Linked DNA regions of Sediminitomix flava. The protein of the gene in region 3 interacts with the protein of the main gene of each other region in a pairwise test. Links are inferred from orthologs where the notes say so. Each region holds a gene or a part of one and is shown on either strand. Other genes may lie near its edges. The genes, in order: pepE, tpiA and pepT.

The links.
Region 1: the proteins of pepT (region 3) and pepE interact in binary tests that used the Escherichia coli proteins (3 or more experiments, as listed by UniProt). The link is inferred for Sediminitomix flava from one-to-one orthologs.
Region 2: the proteins of pepT (region 3) and tpiA interact in binary tests that used the Escherichia coli proteins (3 or more experiments, as listed by UniProt). The link is inferred for Sediminitomix flava from one-to-one orthologs.

Annotation. Positions count from the first base shown.
Region 1 is NZ_QGDO01000005.1:83,729-91,974, forward strand. Bases 1-2,846 are described here. They hold pepE (dipeptidase PepE), read left to right. Parts: upstream 1-994; coding sequence 995-1,699; downstream 1,700-2,846. Other genes in these bases: BC781_RS17845 (serine hydrolase domain-containing protein), read right to left, coding at 1-832; BC781_RS17855 (hypothetical protein), read left to right, coding at 1,714-1,968; BC781_RS17860 (PepSY-associated TM helix domain-containing protein), read right to left, coding at 2,028-2,846. Outside these bases: more of BC781_RS17860, read right to left, coding at 2,847-3,599; BC781_RS17865 (alpha/beta hydrolase), read left to right, coding at 3,854-4,795; BC781_RS17870 (hypothetical protein), read left to right, coding at 4,866-5,228; BC781_RS17875 (helix-turn-helix domain-containing protein), read left to right, coding at 5,283-6,212; BC781_RS17880 (quinone oxidoreductase family protein), read left to right, coding at 6,341-7,330; BC781_RS17885 (AAA domain-containing protein), read right to left, coding at 7,411-8,246. UniProt on the Escherichia coli protein: Hydrolyzes dipeptides containing N-terminal aspartate residues. May play a role in allowing the cell to use peptide aspartate to spare carbon otherwise required for the synthesis of the aspartate family of amino acids.
Region 2 is NZ_QGDO01000002.1:1,165,303-1,173,592, reverse strand. Bases 2,014-4,903 are described here. They hold tpiA (triose-phosphate isomerase), read left to right. Parts: upstream 2,014-3,024; coding sequence 3,025-3,783; downstream 3,784-4,903. Other genes in these bases: BC781_RS11840 (hypothetical protein), read left to right, coding at 4,841-4,903; prmA (50S ribosomal protein L11 methyltransferase), read left to right, coding at 3,894-4,715; BC781_RS11855 (cytochrome-c peroxidase), read right to left, coding at 2,014-2,750. Also shown: BC781_RS11860 (cytochrome-c peroxidase), read right to left, coding at 1-1,108; more of BC781_RS11855, read right to left, coding at 1,392-2,013; more of BC781_RS11840, read left to right, coding at 4,904-8,290. UniProt on the Escherichia coli protein: Involved in the gluconeogenesis. Catalyzes stereospecifically the conversion of dihydroxyacetone phosphate (DHAP) to D-glyceraldehyde-3-phosphate (G3P).
Region 3 is NZ_QGDO01000002.1:167,342-175,592, forward strand. Bases 1,992-4,842 are described here. They hold pepT (peptidase T), read left to right. Parts: upstream 1,992-2,726; coding sequence 2,727-3,959; downstream 3,960-4,842. Other genes in these bases: BC781_RS08060 (XRE family transcriptional regulator), read left to right, coding at 1,992-2,681; BC781_RS08070 (hypothetical protein), read right to left, coding at 4,043-4,842. Also shown: BC781_RS08045 (NAD-dependent epimerase/dehydratase family protein), read left to right, coding at 1-63; hpt (hypoxanthine phosphoribosyltransferase), read left to right, coding at 408-935; BC781_RS08055 (AlbA family DNA-binding domain-containing protein), read left to right, coding at 1,062-1,727; more of BC781_RS08060, read left to right, coding at 1,893-1,991; more of BC781_RS08070, read right to left, coding at 4,843-4,843; BC781_RS08075 (class I SAM-dependent methyltransferase), read left to right, coding at 5,167-5,919; BC781_RS08080 (DUF6909 family protein), read left to right, coding at 6,028-7,722; BC781_RS08085 (Na/Pi symporter), read left to right, coding at 7,932-8,251. UniProt on the Escherichia coli protein: Cleaves the N-terminal amino acid of tripeptides.

The DNA.
Region 1 (8,246 bases), on a different replicon or contig from region 3:
GTCTTCTTGCCGTATAACCCTGTACAACTTTTTCTAATTGTTCTTTTGGGGTTTGAACAGATCTCGCAAAAGTATTTTTCATGCCTAAAGGCTCGAAAATTTCTTTCTTTAAGAAAACATCAAAAGGTAAACCGCTTACTTCTTCTACAATGGATGCCAAAACGATATACCCCGTATTGCTGTACAAGAAGCGACCATCAGGTTGTCCGTATTTATTTGGAGGGTCAGCGATTAGCATTTCCATGATTTCTTCATTGGAAACCACACTATCATGATGGTATGATTTAGGATAATATTCCTCAGCCTTATAGATATAGTTCGGAAGACCAGACCTGTGCGTAAGCAACTGTCTGATAGTTATACCTTCATAGGGGAAGTTCGGAATGTATTGCTGAATGGTATCTTCGTAAGCTAATAATCCTTTTTGTTTGAGCAACATGACAGATGCAGCCGTGAACTGCTTAGATACAGATGCCAACTGAAAAACATGGTCTTTCTGCATCTTTTCTTTCTTACTTGTATTTGCCCACCCAAAGGCCTCCTCATAAATTACTTGTCCTTTCTGAGCAGCTAAAATGACCCCATTGAAAGCATTATGTTTGGCTCTTCTTTGGAATATAGAATCAATGACATGCTCTTTCAAATCGAAGTTAAATGTCTCGATCAAGGCATTGATACTATCTTCAACACTCACATTTTCTCCTGCTGTTTCATGATATGTAGAATCAGAAGAAGCTGTAAGTACAGCTTGCGTTGGTTCGTCAGTAAAATGGGAGTAGCTGGTTATAATTATGATCACGGATAATATTCCGAGAAGTAAATTTCTTCGCATCACTTTTTCAATCTCTACAGTTGGTCTAATCGAAACACAAATATACAAAGGGACTTTTGTACTGGAAGGTTCTCTCTATTAAAGTTTGTTTTCTTTAGGTATTAAAAAGTGAGATTCTGTTAATGTCTTCGTAGTTTTACCCCGAATACAAACGAAACCAATATGAGTAAGCATTTATTAATCGTCAGTACATCTACAGTATACGGAAAGGGTTATCTTGGTTATATGGAAGAAGAGATTAAGAACTTCTTCGGAGAGAATAAGAACATTGTTTTTATTCCTTATGCACGACCAGGTGGCATTTCACATGATGAATATACTGAGATTGCTCGTAAGAAATTTGAAGAATTGGGGCTTTCAGTAAAAGGTATTCATGAGTTTGAAAACCCGAAAAAAGCAATAGCTGAAGCCGATGGCTTTTTTACAGGAGGTGGAAATACCTATGTGCTATTGAAGCAATTGTATGAAAATGGTTTGATTGAGCCCTTAAGAAATGCAGTAGAAAACGGTAAGCCATATATGGGAACAAGTGCTGGTTCTAACATTACGGGATTGAGCATTTGTACAACCAATGATATGCCAATTGTTTACCCTCCTTCATTCAAAGCTTTACAGCTAGTTCCTTTCAATATCAATCCACATTATCTTGATCCGAACCCAGATTCAAAACATATGGGAGAGACAAGAGAAACTAGAATTAAAGAATTTCATTTCTTCAATGATCAGCCTGTGGTAGGTATCCGTGAGGGAAGTTGGTTGGAAGTAATGGGAGAAGATGTAACTTTGTGCGGTGAATTGTCTGCTCGTATTTTTGAGCAAGGAAAAGAACCTTATGAGGTTCCGACAGGAAGTAAAATCAAATTTTAAGAACAAAGGAAATTATGTTTGATGAAAATATGATTGCTGCTCAGATCAAAAATGTGATCATGACAGCAGAAAGTGAAGACACAATCTCAATGCAAATCGGACAAGCAATGATGTTTTTGCAAGGAAGCGGAATGAGTCCAGAGCAAATTGCAGAGATCATTGGCAAAGTTGAGGCTTATCTTCAAACATTGGATGTAGAAGGAAATGAGCAAGCGCAAAAGAATTTGGATGCTGTTTTAGCTAAAATTGCTGAAATCAAGAATGCTTAATTTCTCTCAGAAGAACAAAATCCTGTCTTTACTCAAGTGGTAGAGACAGGATTTTCTTTTTACTTCTTTTTTAGGCGGAATAACTTTTTTCTGTTTCTGTATATATACTCGTATGTACCCGTAATATTTAAAATCAGAAATAGGAGAGCTGTAATTGGGATAAATAAAATGCCCCATTTTCCAAGAATTGGACTAAAAAGTCTTCCGTTGTGAAGCTCAAACATATAATTCCATAATGACATACGGTAATCTTCATACATTTCTTTCGGCATCTGATAAGGCTGTTTTCCATACATATCTAAGTTCATTAAGCCTTGTCCGTGTGCACTCACAAATTCTTCTCCGTCAGGTCTCTGAAAATATCCTGTAACCATATATTGTGCAGGTCGTCCCATGCTTTGGTAAAGAGGAACTGCGGTATTCATCATCAAATCTTTTGATAATTTTTTTCCTTCTTTATAATCAAAAAGCCCATAAAATGAGCCTATCCAAAAATGCTCATTGGGTTTAGCCTCAAAAACTGTTGCTCCCATTACAAAGATATTTACATCCCAATTAATCGGCTTAAACTCTTCACTCAGATCAGCTTTTCCCTCAAATAAACCTTCTGTGGTATCTAAGATGATTCGATCCTTTACAGGATCATAACAAGTATTTCTGATAGAATGATACCAAGGGTTTTTGACTATATATGATGGAATATATTTATCGGGTACTTTTCCGTTTACTAAAGCGACGAGTAGAGGAGGGCGCATAAATAAGCCTGTGCCTCCAAAAATCATTAGAAAACCGAGTATCCATAGCCCAATTTTACTGTGATTTTTAATGGTAAAGGCAAGCCATTTATTGTTTGAACTGACTTTGCCATTTTGCTTATTTTTTCGATTTATTTTCTTTTTGAAAGTGATGTAAAGAGCTGTAGCAGAAAGAAAAATTAAAACAATAGCAGCGATGTCATAAACTAGTTTTCCGGGCAAGCCCCAAAGCCAACCACTGTGAAGTGCGAAGAAAAACATAATTAAATCCATGTACGGACGGCTGTTTCTTCTCAATTCAACTTCTTCAAATAGGAGAGGTGATTGAATACTGCTTTTATAAACTCCTGACTTAGAAAAAGCTAATAACTCATTTCCTCTATTTATAATTTTGACAAATTGATCGTTTGTATAATTCCCAAGGTCAGCCTGTTGCCAATGATTGTTTTCTAAATCCAGTAACCAAATTCCGCCATAAGTAGCAGCTACTATTTGTTTGTTTTCTTTCAGCAGACAGATATCATTTGTTTTCTGAAAATATCTTGAGTCTGTAAATCCATTTTCTTTTTCTGAAATAAAAGATTTTCCTCTATCTATAGATCTCCAAATCCCTTGTTTTCCAGCAAAGAATAGCGTGTCTTCTCCTATGAATTCTGCATCAACTACAGCTCCTCTGTTCCAATTATATGGATGATATTCATCTGGAACTAGATTTTTGGATACACTAAAATTCGCAAACCAATCGGGGTGGTTAAGAATAACACCCGAAATACTCATCCAAATCAGAAAGAGAGATAGCGCAAGTCCGATGTATTTATGCCATGATTTGGCTAGTTTATATGTCCGTTTAGGGATAGGCGAAAAGAAATTTCTCATTTACAAACAAAGAATTGGTTTGTGATCCATTTATGGTAAATGTATAATAAAAGATGTTTAAGTCTTTTATTTTAAGTGGTTGGTTAAGTTTTATTTGTATTTAAATATGGGTTAGTATGTCTTCTTCAAAGTGAGTTTTGTAGAGAAACTAAAATGTATACTTTATCTACCAAAATGTTTAAGTGGTAAGCACTCTGTTTGAGCGAACTTTGCAATAGCAAAAATCGAAAAAGAAGCACTTAAACATGAACACAATGAAAAATACTACAGAAATTAATGCTGGGAAAAACGAAGTAAGATTTAAAAGTCAAGGCGTAAGTCTCGCAGGCTTGATTTTCACTCCGTCCAATTTTGATGCGAGTAAAAAGTACCCAACGGTTGTTTTTTCGGGACCTTTCAATCAAGTCAAAGAGCAAATGGGCGCTTTGTACGGTCAGAAGTTTGCAGACAAAGGCTACATCTTTTTAAGCTTTGATCATTTAGGTTACGGAGATAGCGAAGGCGATGTTCGTAACTACGAAAATCCATTTACTAAAATTGAAAGTATCCGTGATTCTATCTCATACATCAGAACTTTGGCTTGTGTGGACAGAGAAAAACTTTACGGATATGGTGCTTGTGCAAGTGGGGGGTATATGCCTATCGTAGCAACAACCGATAAGCGTTTGAAAGCGATCGCAACTGTAAGTGGTATGATGAATAATCAAGCTTCGTATTTTGGAGTGATGACTAAAGAACAATTGAATGCTATGTTTAATATGGCAAATGAAGCACGTCAGAAAGCATATGAGTCAGGTGAAGTAGATTATTACGATGCGCTTAATATGAATGCGGTTGATCCAAATAAACTTCCAGAAGGTGCGTATGGAGAAGGTTATGATTACTACATGACAGAACGTGCTGGTACGCAAACTTACCCAAATTATACACATATGGCTCCAGCTTTTTTGATGGAGCAAGCACCTTTGGCTAATGCAACGGCTTATGCGCCAAATCTAAATACGCCATATCTTGGTATTTATGGTGAAAAAGCAATGGCTGATACAGCACCATTGACCACAATGTTTTATGATGCTTGTAGTGAACCAAAAGAACTTTTTGAAATACCAGATGCATCTCACGTTAGTCTTTATGACATCGATAAAGATGTGGATAGAGCTGTAGAGAAAATGGTTGAATTCTTCGGAAAGTATTAATTTTTGATTTAGGGTGAGGATATTCTAATTAATCCTCACTCTATTATAATTTATAATTGGGAACAATAAAATGGATACACAAGAAATAGCAAAATTGGTAAATTCTCGATGGACGCATCAAATCAGAGGTGGAGATCATCGTTTTATCGATATCTCGATTGTTGAAGCAGAAGGAAGGTTTTTTGTCCGTCAGTACAAATTTGGGAAAAGGAGTTGGCGAGAAGCTTTTTTAGAGAATTCTGATGGAGCTATGAAGATCGGAGATAAGATTTTTAATGTTGATGGGGTAGTACCAAAAGATTTAGATGAAGTGAATCCGAAAGTCAATAAAGCATATTTCAAGAAAATGAATATCGTGTATTGGTTAATGCGATTGACTTATGATAGATCAAAACATGGGGCTTCTACAACAGAGCTTGTTCCGAAGTTGTAGAATTGAAATAATTGGAGATACTGTTCCTGTCGGAAATTACATGAAAGCGTCAAAATGAAAAATCTCATTTTTAAAAATATAGCAGAATTACATGAATATATGGGAGAGGCAGAGCCCGAAAATCCTTTATTCAGTGTGAGTCATACCAAACTAAAGGAAGGTGAAACGAATGACTGTGAAACTGATGGTTTAAACGAAACAGTAAGTTTGACCAATCAGTTTTATAGCATCAGTCTGAAAAATATCATTTCTGGAGAGTTGGTCTATGGGCGTACCAAATATGATGGAAGTAAAGGAACTCTTTTATTTACAGCACCAAATCAGACAATGGTTTTCAAGAATATGGTCTTTAGTTCTGAAGCTTACCATATTGTTTTCCATAAAGATTACTTGAATGGTTATGAACTGTTTGAAAAAATCAAAAAATACAATTTCTTCAATTATAATGTAAATGAAGCGCTTCATCTTTCTCCAAAGGAAGAAAAGACTCTAAAAACTATTTTCAAGAATATTGAAGCAGAGTATCATAATAACCAAGATGAGTTTAGTAAAGAAATAATACTTTCTCATCTAGATACTTTATTGAAATATTCAGACCGTTTTTATAAGCGTCAGTTTTTAGATAGAAAAGAGATTAATCAAGATCTTTTTACAAGGTTTACGACCATTCTAGAAACGTATTTTGCCACCAATCAATTAGAAGAAAAAGGAATACCAAGTGTTGAATGGTTTGCTGATAAATTAGGAGTTAGTCATCGGTATATGAGTGATACGATCAAGGCTGAAACAGGTAAAACAGCAGTAGATCAGATCAACCTTTTCTTGATTGAAGAAGCTAAGAATTTACTTTTAGCTCCCGAGGCATCAATTTCATCTACTGCTTATAAATTAGGGTTTGAGTATCCTCAGTATTTCTCAAGACTTTTTAAGAAGAAAACAGGAATGAGTCCGAAAGCTTATATAGAGAGTACTAGTGCCAATTGAGTTTGTTAATATTTTTTCATCTAACCGAGCGTCTTGAAGCATTATTTTTTGAATCGGGTAGAGGGGTATTATTTTTCCTTTTTTGATGTTATCTGATAGATGAATTTTGTCAGATATAATCGATTGGTATGAAAGCAGTACAAATCACAAAGAACGGAGGGGTAGAAGTCCTAAATTTTACAGATGTAGAAAAGCCAATCCCTGCTCAAGGGCAAGTTTTGGTAAAAATACATGCTGCGCCTGTTAATTTTATTGATACCGTTTTACGTGAGGGGAATATGCCTCCGGGAATGGCTCCCGAACTACCTTTTATTCCTGGAGTAGAAGGTTCAGGTGTCGTGGAAGATCCAAATGATAGCATTCTTAAAAAAGGAGATAAGGTAGCATTTTTAGGAGTGATTGGTTCGTCTACTTATGCCGAATATGCTTTGGTAGATGCAGGTAAGCTTGTTGTTCTAAGTTCTGAGGCAGATTTAATGGCTGCAGCCGTATTGCCTGTCAATTATTTTACAGCCTACCATATGCTCAAAAATGTGGCACAAGTAAAAGCTGGGAAAACAGCCTTGATCTATGCTGCATCGGGAGGCGTTGGAACAGCACTGATTCAGATTGCAAAGTTACTAGATTTGAAAATCGTAGCATTGGAAAGAAGAGATACTAAGTTACAAAATGCACTTTCGTTAGGGGCAGATTACGCTTTCAATACTACCCAAGAAAATTGGAAAGAAGAGCTTAAAGTAGCCGTAGGTGAAAATAGCATTGATTATGTTTTTAACCCTGTGGCAGGGAATAGTGTTAAGAATGATTTGGAGTTGTTGGCTCCCTTAGGACATATCGTCATTTTCGGTTTTATAGGAGGAATGAGTGATTTTAACCTAATGGAAGAGTCTGTGAAATATTTTAGTAAAGCTCCGTCTATTTCATTCTCAGAAATATATGCGACCTATTTCAATGATTATGAAAAAGTAGACAAAGGATTGAAAGAACTTTATCAATGGCTTGATGAAGGAAAGATAAATCCGATTTATGAAACAATGCTTTTGAGTAATGTAAAAGAAGCCCATCAGAAACTTGAAAAAGGTCTCGTAAAAGGAAAATTACTTCTGACAAATGATTAAGAATTTTATAAATGACAAAAGCTACTTCATTAGTGTTTAGACTTGAAGTGGCTTTTCTTTATCTAAATTGAATTTTAGATTTACTGTGTCCAAACTTCATAATAAACTTCTTCTTGTTGGTCATAATCATCTTGGTAAAGTTTGGACTCCGATCGGATAATTCTATTACCCGAAGAATGAAGACGAGTGAGGACTTTCAGTTTGTCTCTGAAGAATCGGTAATTGTAATGGTGTTTTTCAGTTGCTGCCGTTTGGAAGATCAATAAATATTCATTCTGATGATAGTGCTTTACAATTTGCTCAATCCTTTCAGCCCAACGCAGTGCATCGGACAAATTCAATGAATTAAAAATATATGAGAAATTGAAAATCACAAGATGAGATTGGTTGAAGCAATCTCCTAGATACTTCCAATTTAAGTCTTTTATAAGTGCTTCATTCTGAATATACGATTGCTTGCTGATGATTTCAGAACTAAAGACTTTTGCTAGATTTCTCATTTCTTCAGCTCGTTCTACCCCAATGAAATTCGCAATGAAGTTTTTCTCCAAGTTTTTAAATTCTTGGAAGAAACTAAGTCCTGCAGTCATCGGACCTGCACCAAAATCGAAGAAGCAGATACGATTATGATGAGTTTTTGCAAAAGATTCAATAATGTGTCTTTCGGAATTGAACACATATCTTGATGCGTAATAACGCTTTTTCATTTTAAGAGATGCGTATAACAATACTTTATCTCTTGGACTAAAGCTTGTGTTGTCGGTATTCAAGCTTTGCGCACTATGCTTAAATTCATTTGAGAAATCAGTGATTCCGTATTCTATGATGATGTTTCTGAGGTAGTGATTATTTTCTCCAAGAATTAAGCTATTAGTTGTTCGAGGATCATTTTTAAGAACACTTGTAACTTCTGTTC
Region 2 (8,290 bases), 1.0 Mb from region 3 along the record:
TTCCGTGCCCAAAGAATGGTGCATCTTTCAAGTTGTAAAGCTGAGGAACTTTGAAGGCATAAAGCTCATCATCATTTCCAGTAAAACCTCCTCTACCCAAACTTGATTCACTACTCCCTCCACTTCTAACTAAAGAGGCAGTTAAGTCTCCCATACCGATAGCTGCAAATTGTAATGTACTAAGCGCAGGTCCGTTGTGACAAGAAGAACATTCTCCATTTCCGAAAAAGATTAATGCTCCTCTTTTCTCGGCATCAGACATAGCTGCTTTATTACCTCTCAACCATTTTTGGAAACCAGCTCTGTTGGCTAGGAGTGTACGTTCATAACAAGCAATAGCCAAACCTGCAGTGACAGGAGTGTAACGCTCACTTTCGGGATAGTCGGGGAATGCGGCATCAAACATCTCTTTATAACCGTATTGTTCAGCCAATTCAGGAGTCATATCCATACGGTGTTCTGTAAGTCCGATGATGGCCTGTGTTTCTGGACCTAAAAAACCTAAGTGGTTTGTAAAGGAAGCAGAACCTTCAACCCATAGACCTTCGGTTCCTGCGTTGGCATCGGTGGCTCCTAGTTGTCCATTCCAAAAGACATTTCTTTGGTAGGCTACATTTAAGTTTGTTGGTACACGAATGGACTGAATGTCAAGCAAGCTGTCATCATAATTTAAATGCGGAGTTCTACCTTCACCTTTAAATCCAAAACCGAGTCCACCTTCTCCTATACCTTGTGCTCGTCCAGACTGAAAGCCTGAGCCTGCATTATGGCATGAAGCACAAGAGTAGGTGTGTTTACCTTCTTCTCGTTTTGGATTTACTGCCAAGCCAGTTTCATGGAATAGCAATTTCCCCAGTCTACATTTTTCTTCTGTAATTAAATTATTGGGGTCTTGAGGGATATTGCTATAATCGTCGCTTTCTGGAAAAATGTAAAAATTCATCCCTTCGCCTTCAGAGGCAATCATAAGGGCTTCTTCTAGTTGTTTGTCGAGTTCGGAAGAAGAAGTTGTGGCACTTACTGGGTCATCATCATCGCTACAAGACATGATCATGACAGATAGTAATGAGGAAATGAGTATTCCCCACCTCTTTTTCGATAATCTCATGATAGTTGTTCTTTGGATTCTATTAACACCTTCGTTTAAATCTGCGGATGTATAAAGAACATAAGAGGATATTGAATTTTATTAAGATGTAAGGTTTGATGAAAAAATGAAGAAATTTGAATGTAGAGATATACCTGATTTTTGTGCATAAAAAAAGAGCTACCTCAATTTGAGGCAGCTCAACCGCTTTTTGTAAATGGAAAACTAAATCTACACACCAACAATTCCTTCCGTACGCTTCTCCATCGCTCCAAATACCAAATACATCTTGCGGTATATCTTATTAGTCACAATTCATGTCAGACTTAGACTGGGCATCATTGTTTGGAAAACACATCCCAGAAGGTATTGTTTCCGGTTCATAACGTTTTAAGTTATCATCCCAAAGTGCATACTCACAGAATTTGACTAAATCATCTATTTCATCTGAAGTGAGGTTCAATGGCTTAAATCTTGAATCAAGATATTGTTCCGTGACATTTGCATTCTGAACTTCACCTTTGTTTTTATATTCAATAACTTGACGAATCGTTTTGAATGTACTTCCATGTCCGTAGAAAGGAGAATCTTTCAAGTTGTAGAGCTGAGGAACTTTAAATTTATATTTATCAGCATCATTTCCTGTAAAGCCACCTCTACCCAAGTTTGCTTTTTCATCTTCAGCACCTCTTACTAAAGCTCCTTCAAGGTCACCCATACCAATGGCAGTAAACTCCATTGTGTTGAGTGCTGGCCCATTGTGACAAGAGTAACATTCGCCTTTCCCAAAGAAAACCAAAGCGCCACGCTTTTCTGCGTCACTAAGTGCTGTTTTATCTCCTTTTAACCATTTTTGGAATCCAGATTCATTGGCCATAAGTGTTCTTTCGTAGCAAGCAATGGCCAATCCAACGTTTGTAAGGCTATATCTGTCACTTACAGGATCGTTTGGAAAAGCTGCATCAAACATCTCTCGATAGTTGTGATCATCAAGAATACTGTCATTGATACTCAATCGGTGAACGCCTAAGCCAGCAATAGCTTGAGTTTCCAATCCTTCAAAGCCTAATTTGTTGGTCGCGATCGGTGTTCCTTCTTTCCATTGAGCTTCAGTACCTATGTTCTTACCCGTAGCTCCGAACTGCCCGTTCCAAAGCATATTTTTTTGGTAAGCACCGTTCATTGCCGTAGGAGATCGTAGTGGTTGTACGTCTAGTAAGGAGTCTACATATTCTAAATGTGCAGATCTTCCTTCTCCTGCAATACCAAAACCAAGTCCACCTTCTCCAATACCTTGCATACGTCCTGCTTGAAATCCGGCAGCCGCGTGGTGACATGAAGCACATGAGTAAGTGTTTCTGCTGATTTCTTTTTTAGGAACGATAGCCAATGCGGTTTCGTGGAAAAGTAATTGTCCCAAATCACATTTGGCTCTTGTTATAGGATTGTTTGGATCTTGAGGAATGTTATTGTAGTCATCACTTTCGGGAAGAATGTAGAATGACATTCCAGCGCCGCTAGAAGAGACCATGAGTTGCTCCTCAAGTTGTTCGTCTAATTGAGAAGATGAAGTTGTGGTGTTTCCGTCGTCGTCATCACTACAACCAAACATACAAGTTAGTAGTAAGCATGTAGCAATGCTTAGTTTCATCGAAGCTTTCATATAAACATTTTTGGGTTTTTTAATTGTTACACTTCCTCCACTGCGAAAATGAATCAATGCATCGTATTCAGAACAAAATAAAGCCAAAAAGTACGTCTAGGAGTAAGGTTTAGAGGTAGAAAGCAGAAACATTAGGGAACGCTTTTCTGTTTTGTTGAATCTTAATGGAACGATTCAGTAAAGAACCTCCTTCAATTAATGACATTACTCATTTATCAGAGCAATGAGGTTATCTATATTTGAAGCGTTCAACTAATCCTAAATAAAAGTAACAATGGCAAAGAAAATTGTAGCCGGAAACTGGAAAATGAATCTCGTGAAAGACGAGGCAAAAGCATTGGCATCAGAAGTAGTAGCTCAAGCAAAAGCGGAAACTCCTTCAGATGTTACATTGATCATGGGCGTTCCTTTCGTACATATCGCAGAAGTGAAGAACATCATCGGCGATGCTGAGAATGTATTCCTTGCGGCTCAAAACTGCTACGACAAGCCTTCAGGTGCATACACTGGAGAAATCTCTGCTGCACAATTGAAGTCTTACGGTGTGGATTATGTGATTTTAGGACACAGTGAAAGACGTGAGTACTTTGGTGAGTCTAACGAAATGTTGGCTGCAAAAGTAGATGCGGTATTGGAAAACGATATGCTTCCAATTTTCTGTGTAGGTGAAGTATTAGAGGAAAGAGAAGCTGGAAAGCAAAATGAGGTAGTAAGCAAGCAATTGAGCGAGAGCTTATTCCACCTTCCTGTTGAAGATTTCAAGAAAGTTGTAATTGCATACGAACCAGTATGGGCAATTGGTACAGGTAAAACTGCTTCTGCTGAGCAAGCTCAAGACATGCACAAAGAAATTCGTGCTATGTTGACTGCAAAATATGGTGATGCTGCAAACGATATTTCTATCCTTTACGGAGGTAGCTGTAAGCCAAGCAACGCAAACGAAATTTTTGCTGGAGCAGATGTAGATGGTGGTTTGATCGGTGGAGCTTCTTTGGCTGCTGCAGATTTCGTTGCAATCTCTAAATCATACTAATTTCAGTTTATTTCGACTGATTTTTGAAAAAGCGGTAAACAATCTCATTGTTTATCGCTTTTTTTGTGTTCTAGAGTTTTTATAGGATTAAAAAATTAGATCATAAAAATATGCACTTTATCACTGTACAACTCAAATGTGGGGAAGAGCTTTCAGAAATTCTGCAGGCCTTGATCGGGAATATTGGTTTCGATTCTTTTCTTGAAGACGAAAATGGTTTCGAAGCATCAATTGAAAAAGATCAGTACGCAGAAGAAGAACTGAAAGAAGTTTTAGCACCTTTTGAAGGCCAAATCGAGTACACTGTACGTGAGGAAGAAAAAAAGAACTGGAACAAGCTTTGGGAAGAAAACTATGATATGGTTGAAATTTCTGAGGAATTGATCATCAGAGCTAGTTTTCATAAACCTGAAAAGCCATACCCATACGAAATTGTCATTAACCCTAAAATGTCTTTCGGTACAGGGCATCACCCAACAACAACATTGATGCTGAGAAATCAGTTGAAGTTAGACCATAAAGATAAAATTGTAGCTGACCTAGGTGCAGGAACTGGTATTTTAGCCATTATGGCCAAAAAGCTAGGAGCAAAGCTCGTTGATGCATGCGATATTGAGGAGTGGGCAGTTGAGAATGCAATAGAAAATGCAAAAATCAACGAAGTTGACTTCGATATGACACAGGGAACTGTACAAGAAATGACACTTCATGCGCCTTATGATATCGTAATTGCGAACATTAACCGTAATGTGCTTCTTACAGAAATGCAACTTTACGCTGAAATGCTGAAAGAAAACGGAACCTTACTTTTGAGTGGTTTTTACACAGAAGATATTGAAACCATGCAAGCGGAAGCAGAAAAACATGGATTATCTTATGAATCTCATTTGGAGTTACGTAACTGGGTAAGCATGAGACTCAAAAAAGGCTAGATTTTTGTGTATATATGATATTGACTTGAAAGGCTGTGTGCTACTAGAGCGCACAGCCTTTCTTACAGATCTATTTTTAGATTGACAAACCTATTTCGATAATTAAGGTATTCATCTGAACTTACATGCGTGACAGACTCATTAAATCGGTTTTTATTTTTAGCGGACTTTTATTAGTCCATTTCTATAGTTTTGCCCAAAAACCACTTCATAAGCCTTTTACTGAAGTAGATAGTTTTTCTGTAGATACAGATTATCTTTTACAACGTACCTCAAGTCATACTGCAGATACTGTGCGTAATGGTATCCTATTTTTATGGGATTCAGCTTCAACTTTAAGCGCTGAAAACAAAGAGACAATTGTTCGTACTTCTCGAAAAATGTTACAGAAAGGGCTAAAAGTAAATAAAGATCTTGAAAACTACTTTGCCTGTATTGTAAGTGAAAAACTTTCGGATGAACAACGTAAACGCTTTCTGCAAATCGCTGATAGTAGCGTTATGTTTTACCCTACCAAATATTCAAAAGCATTTTTTTCAAAGACCAGACTATTTCTTGAAAAAGAATTACTCTACGAACATCCTTTCAATTCACTGAAAGTAGAAGGCGGGACTTTTGAGTTTAAGCATACGCCTATAGATGCTTTTATATTGCATGATCAACCAATTTCTGAAGCTACAGCAGAGCCTACTAAAGAGGAATGGTTTGATCATTTGGATGAGGAGAAGGATTCAGAAGAGAGCAGTGAGGACAGTGAAGGTTCAGAAGATGAAATAACTGAAGCAGAAGAGGAGGAGGAAGAAGACCCTTGGGCTATGATTGACGATAGTTCTGATGATTCTTCTTCGGATGAGGAAGATCCTTGGGCATCGTTTTTAGGTAATGACGATAGCGATGAGAATGATGATTCTACAGCAGATTGGTCAGATCATTCGTCAGATTGGGGAGAAGAGTGGGAAGGAGAAGATCATTCAAATGTAGAAGAATATAAAGCTCCTGAGGCTTCAGAAGATGATAAGTTTGAAGATTTGGTCAAGCAGTTGATTCATAGAAATGAAGATGATGTAAGCCATTACATTCCAGAAGAACCGCCTTTACCATCTCCATCGGCATCTTTTTTATATATCAGACATGCCAATTTAACGATGGCATCAAAGTATGACACTACAATGCTCGAAGATATTACGGGTTCATTTGAGTTTCATAGTGATACTTTAATTGGAAATGGAGGTCGTTTTACTTGGGAAAATGCAGGCTTGAGTAAGGATTCCGTTTTCTGTGAAATTCCGCACTATGTTCTAAATGTGAAAACACCAGCTTTGGAAGGTCATCATGCCGAATTCCATTATTTAGGTCATGTAGATACCGTTTCGATTGGTTATTTTGAGTATGTTTCTCATCCACTGAACCACAATCCTGAGAAGACTAAATATCCAAGATTCAAGACCTATACGAATGATATTCTAATCCATTCGATAGATAATAATATTCAGATCAGAGGTGGTCTGAGCCTTGAGGGAAAGAATATGAGCAGTCAGTCTTTCGCACAAGGTTCATCTAGGCTACATGTTTATACTGATGATGCAGACTCACTACTTTTTACAGTAAAGACAAAAGAGACATTTACAATAGCAGATTCTATAATCTCGACACCAAAAGGACAGGCTATTTTATATCAGTTTGGGACAGATTCAATTTTTCATCCTGCTACTAAAGTGACTTACGACATTAATAATGAAGTAGCCACATTTCGTAAACCGAAAGGTTTAGATAAAATCATTCCATTCAAATTGTCATATTATGGTTTTGATGTAGATGTAGATCAGATAAAATGGGATTTGGAGGCTGATTCTTTGTCATTCGAGACTTTATATGCCCCAGAAAAGAATCCTGCATCTTTCCAGTCAATGGGATTCTTTAAGCCAGAGCTATTTAGAAGGTTGCAAGGATTACAAAAGCAACATCCACTTCTTTCTACAATCAATTATGTAGAAAAGTCTGGTGAAACGGTTTTCCTAGGCGAAGATTTGGCAAAGGCTAGAGGTTTGAAATATGAGGCTGTAAAAGGAATGCTTCAGTTGATGCACCGAGAAGGTTTAGTTTATTATAGTGAACAAACTGATGAAGCTATAATTACTCCTAAAGGTTATTTCTTTAAGGATGCTTATTTCAGACTCAATAAAATCAAGAGGTCTGATGTTGATTATGACAACATTGAGATTTTTTCAAGTATACCAAATGGACAAAATGCAGTCTATGATCCAGCCGATAGTGCAATCGTAATAAAAGGGGTTGAAAGTTTTCAAGTAAGTGACTCCCTAAAAGTTAGAATCTTACCAGATAGTGGAGAAGTCCGATTGTACCAAGGACAGAATATGCGTTTTGGAGGCGTGATGGTTGCTGGAAATATGATTGTGAGAGGGCAGCTCTTTGATTTTGATTATGACCAGTTTTCAGTAAATCTAGCTGAAGTTGATTCTATTACCTTTCTTGATGAAAATGATAAACAAGCTGAATTCCAAAATCATATCTCTGATACTGGTGGAACACTGTATATCTCATCTCCAGAAAACAAAGCAGGTTTAGTGAAAATGGATGATTATCCAACTTTTGATGCTGATGGAGGAGGTGCAGTGCAATTTGGTCACGAAAGTGTCTTGGACGGAGCTTATGACGAACGTGTACAGTTTGTCATGGACTCATTATCCTTTAATGGAAACAGTGCGATTGAAGACAAATCTTTTGCGGGTACATTTCAGTCTGATGGAATATTCCCTGATTTTGAAGAAGAACTTCGTTTGAATCAGGAAGATCAGAGTTTTGGTTTTGAAAGATCTACACCAGCGGAAGGTTATGATGTCTATAAGGGCAAAGGGCTATTCAAAGGTGATATCGTCATGGACTCTAAGGGACTTCAAGGAAAAGGACAGGTAGAGTATCTAGGAAGTACTTTCCGTTCAGAAGATTTTATCTTTTTCTCAGATTCCATGTTGACGAAGGGTACATCAGCGATGATTGAATCTGATATTCACCCTAGGGTAGAAATGGAAAGTTATCAGATGAAATGGTTGGTTGCAGATGATAGTATGATTTTCCAAACCGAACAAGGAAAACCTTTCTCTTTCTATAATGACCAATTGTATTTCAGAGGAACACTTGGTTTGGTACCCGATAATATTTCTGGGCAAGGAGAAATTGAAACGGATGATTTTTACTTAGGTTCAAAATCATTCCGATTTAATAAGAATGATTATGTGGCTAGCGATGCACTTTTCGAGATCAAATCTAATGACCCGAATTTGCCAGCCATGAGAGGTACTCATGTAAGGGTAGAAAATAATATGATCAATAAATCATCGGTGATTTATGCCGATGAAGCAAGTAATGGTAAACTGACTTTCCCTTTTACACATTACGAAACAGATATCAACAAAGCAGATTGGGATCAAGCCAATAACAAGCTTTACATGGTGGCTGAAGCGGGTAAGAAAGGACAATTCTTATCGACATTTCAAGGGCAAGATTCTTTGTATTTTGAAGGTGGAAGAGCTGAGTATGATTTAAAAGAACACGCT
Region 3 (8,251 bases):
AAAAAATTATTGGTTTATGAATTAGATAGTGTTTTTACACTCGCTAAGATTCATTCAGTCTAAATCATACACGTTAAAAAACACCTAAGTCACTCAAGTCCAAATGAGTGACTTTTTTATGCCTCTTTACTAAAGTATACCAATAAATTCAGTTCAGAATCATAAATTTCCACCTCTCCTAGTTCTTGTATTAATCAATGTTAAATAATACAATTTCTGATAATCGGAATCTCTCGATTGATTATCAAATAGATAACATTTTCTATAAAGTGGCTTTACAAATTTTCACAATTGAAAATGAGAAAAAGACGATGTTTTAATGTTAAGAGATAGTGACCGAAAGGCAATTTTGTTACTTTTGCAAGTCCAAAACAGAAAAATCATTTTATACGAATTATAGAGAGACCATGAGAGTTTGGGATAAGGAATTTGTTCCGTATATCAGTAAAGAAAAACTTCATAACCGTGTCCAAGAAATGGGAAAACAGCTTACTGCTGATTATGAAGGAGAAAAGCCTGTTTTCATCAGTATCCTTAACGGTGCATTTATGTTTACTTCAGACTTGTTGAAGGAAACTAAATTGGAGTGTGAAGTTACTTTCGCTAAAATGTCTTCTTACGAAGGAACTGAAAGTACAGGGACAGTTCGTACTCTGATCGGTGTTGATAATAATATCAAAGGAAAGCACGTAATCATTGTAGAAGACATTGTTGATACGGGTCGTACAATGAAGAAAATGATTGAAGATATTGAGGCTTTAGAGCCTGCTTCTATCAAAGTAGTAACTTTGCTTTCTAAACCTGATGCAAGAGTTGTAGAAGTACCAGTTGACTATGTTGGTTTCGAAATCGACAACCTATTTGTAGTAGGCTATGGCTTAGACTACGACGAATTAGGAAGAAACATCGACGAGATTTTAATCGTTAAAGAATAAAGCAAGTCAGAGAAAGAAGTATGTTTCTTTCTCAAAAAATTATATCTTGAATAAGCTCCAATGGTTATCTTGCTATTGGAGCTTATTGCTTTTTAGACTATTGTATAACATATAACGTTGAAGACCATGGCTTTAAATTTAGGAAGGTTAAAAGAACTGGTCGCACAAGGTGAAGGGGAACATATCGAGTTCAAGAATAAAGCAGCAGACCCTGTCAAAATCATGAAAGAGGTTGTTGCTTTTGCTAATAAATCGGGTGGATACTTGATCGTGGGCGTCACAGATGACGGAGGAATAAAAGGTGTAAAAGATGCTATGGAAGAGATGTTTGTTTTAGAGCAAACAATTGCATCTTATTGCAAACCCGTTGTCAATTACGATGCTTTTACCGTAAATATAAATGCCCACAAACAGGTAGTGGTTTTCAAAATTCATGAAAATGAACGAAAGCCCGTTTTCTTGCTATACAACAAAAATAAGAAGATCGGCAAAGCATATATCAGAGTTGAAGACCGAAGTGTACAAATGAGTCCTGAGCTAAGGTCCATCATGAAAGCAAGATGGCGAGGCGACGAAGGCTTATTTTCCTTTGGCGAGAAAGAACGTAAACTTATGCAGTTTATGGAAAACAACCCGAAAACCACCGTTGAAGAGTTTAGCAAGTCAGAAAATATCCCTCTAAAAGAAGCTGCAATGCTTTTTGTACAACTGACTATTTCAAATGTACTTGAAGTGATACCTGGTGAAATGAGTGATTACTTCATGTTGGTAGAAAAAGATGATGAAGTATAAGGAAGCAAGACATGTTTCCTTTTTTTAATACTTCTACACACATTTATCTCAATCATCTAAGGACTTACAGCTGTGCTTTTTAGTACAATTCTGCTAAATTGCAGGACTATTGGAAAAAGGCGATTTTCATATCCCTTTATGAGTGATTGAATTGAAAAGAAGCATATGTTTTTTAATCAGAATATCCGTTACTTACGCAAACTTCACCAATTAACCCAAGCTGAATTGGCGAAAGAAATTGGCTTAAGTAGAAAAAATATAAGTGCCTACGAAGACCGCTCTCAACCTAAGTTGAATGTTCTTCTAAAAATAGCACAACATTTTAATGTCTCTGTAGATCATCTTCTTACTCGAAACTTGGGTGAAGAAGCCATCAAAGCGAGTTCTGTCGTTGAAGAAAATGAAAAATTCACTTCTGGAACAAATCTCAGAGTCCTAAGTATCACCGTAGATCATGACAATAACGAAAACATTGAGCTAGTTCCTCAGAAAGCTTCTGCTGGTTACGCAAGTGGTTTTGCTGATCCAGAATTTTTGAAAGAACTGCCAAAATTTCAATTACCATTCCTTTCTGCCAATAAAACCTATCGTGCTTTTGAAGTAAAAGGGGATTCCATGTTACCGCTTCTACCCGGAAGTATTGTGATTGGAGAATTGGTTTTGGATTGGAATGAGCTTCGTGAAGGTGAAATCTGTGTAGTCATCGCAAAATCAGAAGGCGTCGTTTTGAAAAAAGTATACGACAAGCTGAAAGAGCGTAACAGCTTCCTATTGAAATCAAATAACCCTCAATATCCTCACTTTGAACTTCCTATTGATGAAATTCAAGAAGTTTGGAGATATTCTGCGCACATCGCTTCTAGTTTCCCTGAAGATGTGATGGATAGAGATGATTTGAATCAGACCATTGAGCGTTTGAAAGATGAAATCTACGAACTGAATCATCAGAAATAATCAACGAAAACAAGCTTGAGAGGCTAGAAATATAAACATTGAGCAATGAGTAAACTGAAAGAAAGATTTATAAAATACGTTCAGTATGATACTGAATCTGTACCTGGAGTTGAGCAAATTCCAAGTACAGCTAAACAATTTAACCTAGCAAAAGACCTTGCTGAAGAGTTGAAAGAAATTGGAATGACAGATGTTTCAATTGATGACAACTGTTACGTTATGGCTACGCTTCCCGCCAATGTAGAAGAGAAAGTACCAACTATCGGCTTTGTCGCTCACGTTGATACATCTCCAGATCTTACAGGTAAAGATGTAAAGCCACAAGTTTGGGAAAACTACGATGGTAAGGATATTGTCTTGAACAAAGAACAAAACATTGTCCTTTCAGTAGAAGATTCTCCTTTATTGAAGAATTATGTAGGTCAAACGATCATCACTACTGATGGAACTACCCTCCTTGGTGCAGATGATAAAGCAGGTGTTGCAGAAATTGTAACAGCAATGGATTACTTGATTCAGCATCCTGAAATTAAACACGGAGATATCAAAGTTTGCTTCACTCCTGACGAAGAAGTAGGTAGAGGTGCAGACTTATTTGATGTTGAAAAGTTTGGTGCTGATTGGGCTTATACTCTTGATGGAGGCCCACTTGGGGAATTCGAATATGAAAACTTCAATGCGGCTTATGCAGAGCTAACTTTCATTGGTCATAATGTACACCCAGGTACAGCTAAAGACACAATGATCAACTCCATGATGACCGCGGCTCGTTTTATCAATGCTTTGCCGGCCAATGAAGTACCAGAACATACTGAAAAATACGAAGGTTTCTTCCACTTACTTCAAATGGAAGGTGGTGTAGAGAAGACTACTCTAAAATATATCATTCGTGATCACGATCGTCAATTGTTCGAAGACCGCAAAACATTGATGAAAGAAATCGTGAAAGAAATGAATGCATCTTTTGCTGAACCAATGATTGAATTGGTGATCAAAGATCAGTACTACAACATGAAAGAAAAAGTAGTACCGAATATGCAGATTGTAGAATTGGCTTTACAAGCTTACGACGAGCTTGGAGTGCCAAAAGATGTAAAAGCTATTCGTGGAGGAACTGACGGCGCAAGACTTTCATACATGGGATTACCTTGTCCGAATATCTTTGCTGGAGGTCATAATATGCACTCTCGCTACGAATTCGTTCCTTTAGAAACAATGGAGAAATCTGTGGAGGTTATCTGTAGAATTGTAGCATTGAACTACGAAAGATTTAAATAAGAAGTGCTAAACTTCTAAAAATAAATGAGCCCTTAACAATTGATGTTAAGGGCATTTTTGTATCACATTGTACTATACAAGCGTTATTTAGTACTAAATGTAATTTGATAGTTATCTTTAACAGCCTCTAAAATTGTATTCAACTTCAGTGTCTTTCCTCTTTTATAAAAGACATTCAGTTTTTTAGACTGCATATTACCTTCTTCAATTTCCCCTGACTTGATAGCACTCACAGCCAAGTTGTAATATTGTAAAGCTGATAATTCCTTTATATCTACTTTTTCAGCAAGCCCTTCGCCTTCTAAAGGAAGTGGAGCTGAAATTGTACGTATCCCTCTTGTACTATTCGCATTCAAATGCTTAGACATTCTTCTTTCAACTTGACTTTTCTTATAAATGAATCCATTTACAGGATCTGTCGTTTCTAGGAAGAGCTTTTTCCCTTCTTTGGTCTGGACCGTGATAAAAGCATGAACGTCACTAGAATAAAGTTGATATTCAATACCGTTTCTCTCAAAGATATGGGCAAACAATAATGAACCTGACAAACAACCGAACTCTTTCGTTTCAAACATATCAGCGAAAAGACTTTCTCGATTGTAATGTACCAAATGAGTTCTATGCAATTGGTTGAACAATTTTCTGATTGCTCTAAACTCACCTTTTTTAGATTTCCAAGTAGCAAATTCATCACTGATTGAGTCAATCTCATTTTCAATCACTTTGATTCTGCTACCTCTAATAGAAGTACTTGGAGCTAAACCTAAATAAAGAATATTCTCGCCTGTATTGATCTGCTCAGGGTGATTTAAAACAAAATGTTCAAGAGGTGAATTTGTAGCTGTACGTGGGAATACTTCTTGAGCATTTGTGCTTAATGCCATGTTTAAAACGATGAAGATCAATATGGATACGAGAGTTTTCAATAGGCTACTTAATGTTTAGTTCAATTGTTATTTTGATGTAACACAAATGTAACATTAAATTAACATTAAGCAAAATGAAAAAGTGTTTGTTGTACTTTTTTACATCAGAATCATTAATTATGATTGATAAAAGTCAGATTTCATTGCACTTTACTAAGTAATATTTAGTTTACATTAAATTCACATTTATAATGAACCAAGTTATAAATGGACTATTTTTTGATTTTAATTTGTATTAATGATATGTTTGCGAAATTTTATTTAATCCAAAATGAAGGGAGATGGGAAATGAAATGAAGGCAAATTTGAATGGTTTGTTACCAGAAAAAGACCCTATGGGCTTTGCAATCAAAGATTATTTTGAGAAAAAAGATAAATCCATTGAGGTGACAGTCCTTTCAGACTTCAGTGATCCTGATGTAATTCCATGTGAGTTGTTATTTCGTTCAAAAGCCAAAATGCCTAAAGCAGAACAAGTTGCCTTAGAACATTGTAAAGGAGAGGTTTTAGACATTGGAGCTGGTGCCGGTTCTCATGCACTCGAATTACAAAAAATGGGTTTAGAGGTAACTGCAATGGATATTTCAGGCCCAGCACTAGAAGTAGCCAAGAAGAGAGGAGTAAAGAAAACCCTACACCAAAACATATTCACTTACGAAGCAAAAAAATACGACACGCTTCTTCTCATGATGAATGGTATTGGCTTAGTTGAAAACCTTGAAGGCCTAGAGTCATTTTTGAAGCATTGTAAAAAAATATTGAAAGAAGATGGTCAGATTATCTTTGACTCATCAGATATTCTTTACCTCTATCAAGATGATGACGGATCATTTGTGGTTGACTTAGCTGGAGATTACTACGGCCAGCTTAAATATAAAATGAAATACAAAGATATTGAGGGAGATGAATTTGGTTGGCTTTATGTCAGTTATCCTGTTTTGGAAGAATATACCGAAAGACTAGGATATAATCTTGAAGCCCTTTATGTTGGCGAACATGATGAATTTACAGTAAGACTGACCCTAAAAAAGTAGAGTCAATCATCTAAAAATATCTTCTTTGAAATCTGGGTGGGAATTGTGCTGAAAGAATCAACGCATTATTTCGCCCAGATTTTTTTTAACCATTAAATCAGAAAACCTATGCTAGAACTAACAAGAGCGCAAGAATCGCGAGCGGCAATTGAAAGACTATATGTCGTGATGAGACACCTCTTCAATAGAGGATACTATAAACCCGGAGGAGCTTCAGGACAAGCCATAAAAAATGATTTATTGGTTTTGTCTCCTGAAATATATGGCTCAATGAAAGATCAGACCAAAGTAGAACTTGATGGCTTGGTTTATGTGATCGATAGATTACCAAAAGGCATAGAAGAGTGTCGATTTATTAAACTCGTTTCTGAAGAAGGCTATGAAAAATCCACATTCAATAAAATTATTCCATCAGCAAGAAGACGTAATTGCTATCGAGTTGATCGAGAAAATATGCTTATTGAAGTCACTAGAGGACGCAGTGAAATCTATGACGTCCTTACCCACCTTACTTTTTTATATCTAGAAGCTGATAAAATTGTCAGAAATGCTCAAGATTCTAAGAAAAGATTGTTGAGAGAATGGCAAAAACTTGAAGAGATTGTTACTGGAAAAGAGAAAATAACAACTCAAAATGAGGAGATAGCATTCACCTATTTAAGTACAATTCTTGGTCGTACTTTTGATGAAACCAAAAGAGCTCACGCTAGACTTGTCGCAAATGATGATAAAAATAATGGGCTTTTCCACATTGTATATTGGTTAGGAAAAGTAGCTCTAAACGAGTTTCAGAATGAGGAAGATCGTGAAATTACATTCTCACCAACCCTAAGAGCTAGAATTGGACATCATATTTATGGAGAACAATGGGCAAATAAGATTAAAGGTCTACTTCATGAACATAACTTATTAGAGCGACCAATCCATATTGTAAGTGCAAATTTACATTCTGTGATGAATAGCCTTTATGCTTATGCAGCACTTAAAGAGCACTTTGGAGATAATAAAGATTTAATTGAGATAGTTTCTGAGCTAAGTAAAACTCAATCGGCAAAACTTCGAAAAGAGATCGAGAATTATGCACTCCAATACGGAATGTACGTAGTTGACGATGATAATGGAACACATATTACGGCTCAAATATTTGATCTTGAAAAAGTAAATGTAGACTTATTACCCGAAGGAATTACGGCTAATAAAACAAGCCTCAAAAAACTGAAACCTGTCATCATTCTGATGGATTACGCCTTTGGTGAGCAAGCCTTCGAGACTATGGATGAACTCTTAAAACCTTTTGAGGATAGCAAAAAACTCAAAATGAATGTAGAGTCGATCTCAATCATGGGGAAAGCAGGTATACTTCATGGTGGTAAAGGAGATCTTATGATTCCGACTGCTCATATTTTTGAAGGAACTGCTGATAACTATCCTTTTGAAAATGATCTCACGAAAGATGATTTCAAAGATGTAAGTGATTTACAAGCTTTTGAAGGGCCAATGATTACGGTGCTAGGAACCTCACTTCAGAACAAAGACATTTTAGCTTTTCTTAGAAATTCATCTTGGGGAGCTATTGGTCTAGAAATGGAAGGTGCTCATTACCAAAAAGCGATACAAGCCGCATCAAAAATTAGGAAAAATATAAAACCAGATGTGACGCTAAGGTATGCCTATTATGCTTCTGATAATCCTCTTCAGACAGGACATACATTAGCTTCAGGAAGCTTAGGTATGACAGGTGTAAAACCAACTTATGCAATCACTCTGAAGATTTTGGAGAAAATTTTAACCTCGAAAGCATAAAAAATTATACTAATAATGATTTAAGGGTAAGGAAAAGCGATTTCCTTACCCTTATTTTTTCACAGAAAACATATCCAATTCTTTATACTAAAAAGTTCATAATTAATACAATGGTAACATCTAAGATTATCATATTATACACTTTAAGTCATACTTTTGCCTCACAATAAATTTTTTAAACTTTGAGTTCCATCTAATGCTTTAATAGAATGGTAAATAACAGAGCAGTTCAATTTATTGGAAGACTGTTTAAAGTGCTTGTAGTATTATTTGTCTTTTTAGTTGCCCTAGAACTGATGAGCAAAGGTTTTAAACTTTTGGGAGGTGATACGGCCAAAGACATTTTTAGTGTAACTGACAATCCATTTATTGGATTACTTATTGGAATGTTGTCTACTGCTATTATTCAAAGTAGCTCAACTTCTACTTCTATGATTGTTGCTATTGTAGCTTCTGGTTCACTCACGCTTCATCAAGCGGTTCCTATGATTATGGGAGCCAATATTGGTACGAGCGTTACGAGTACCAT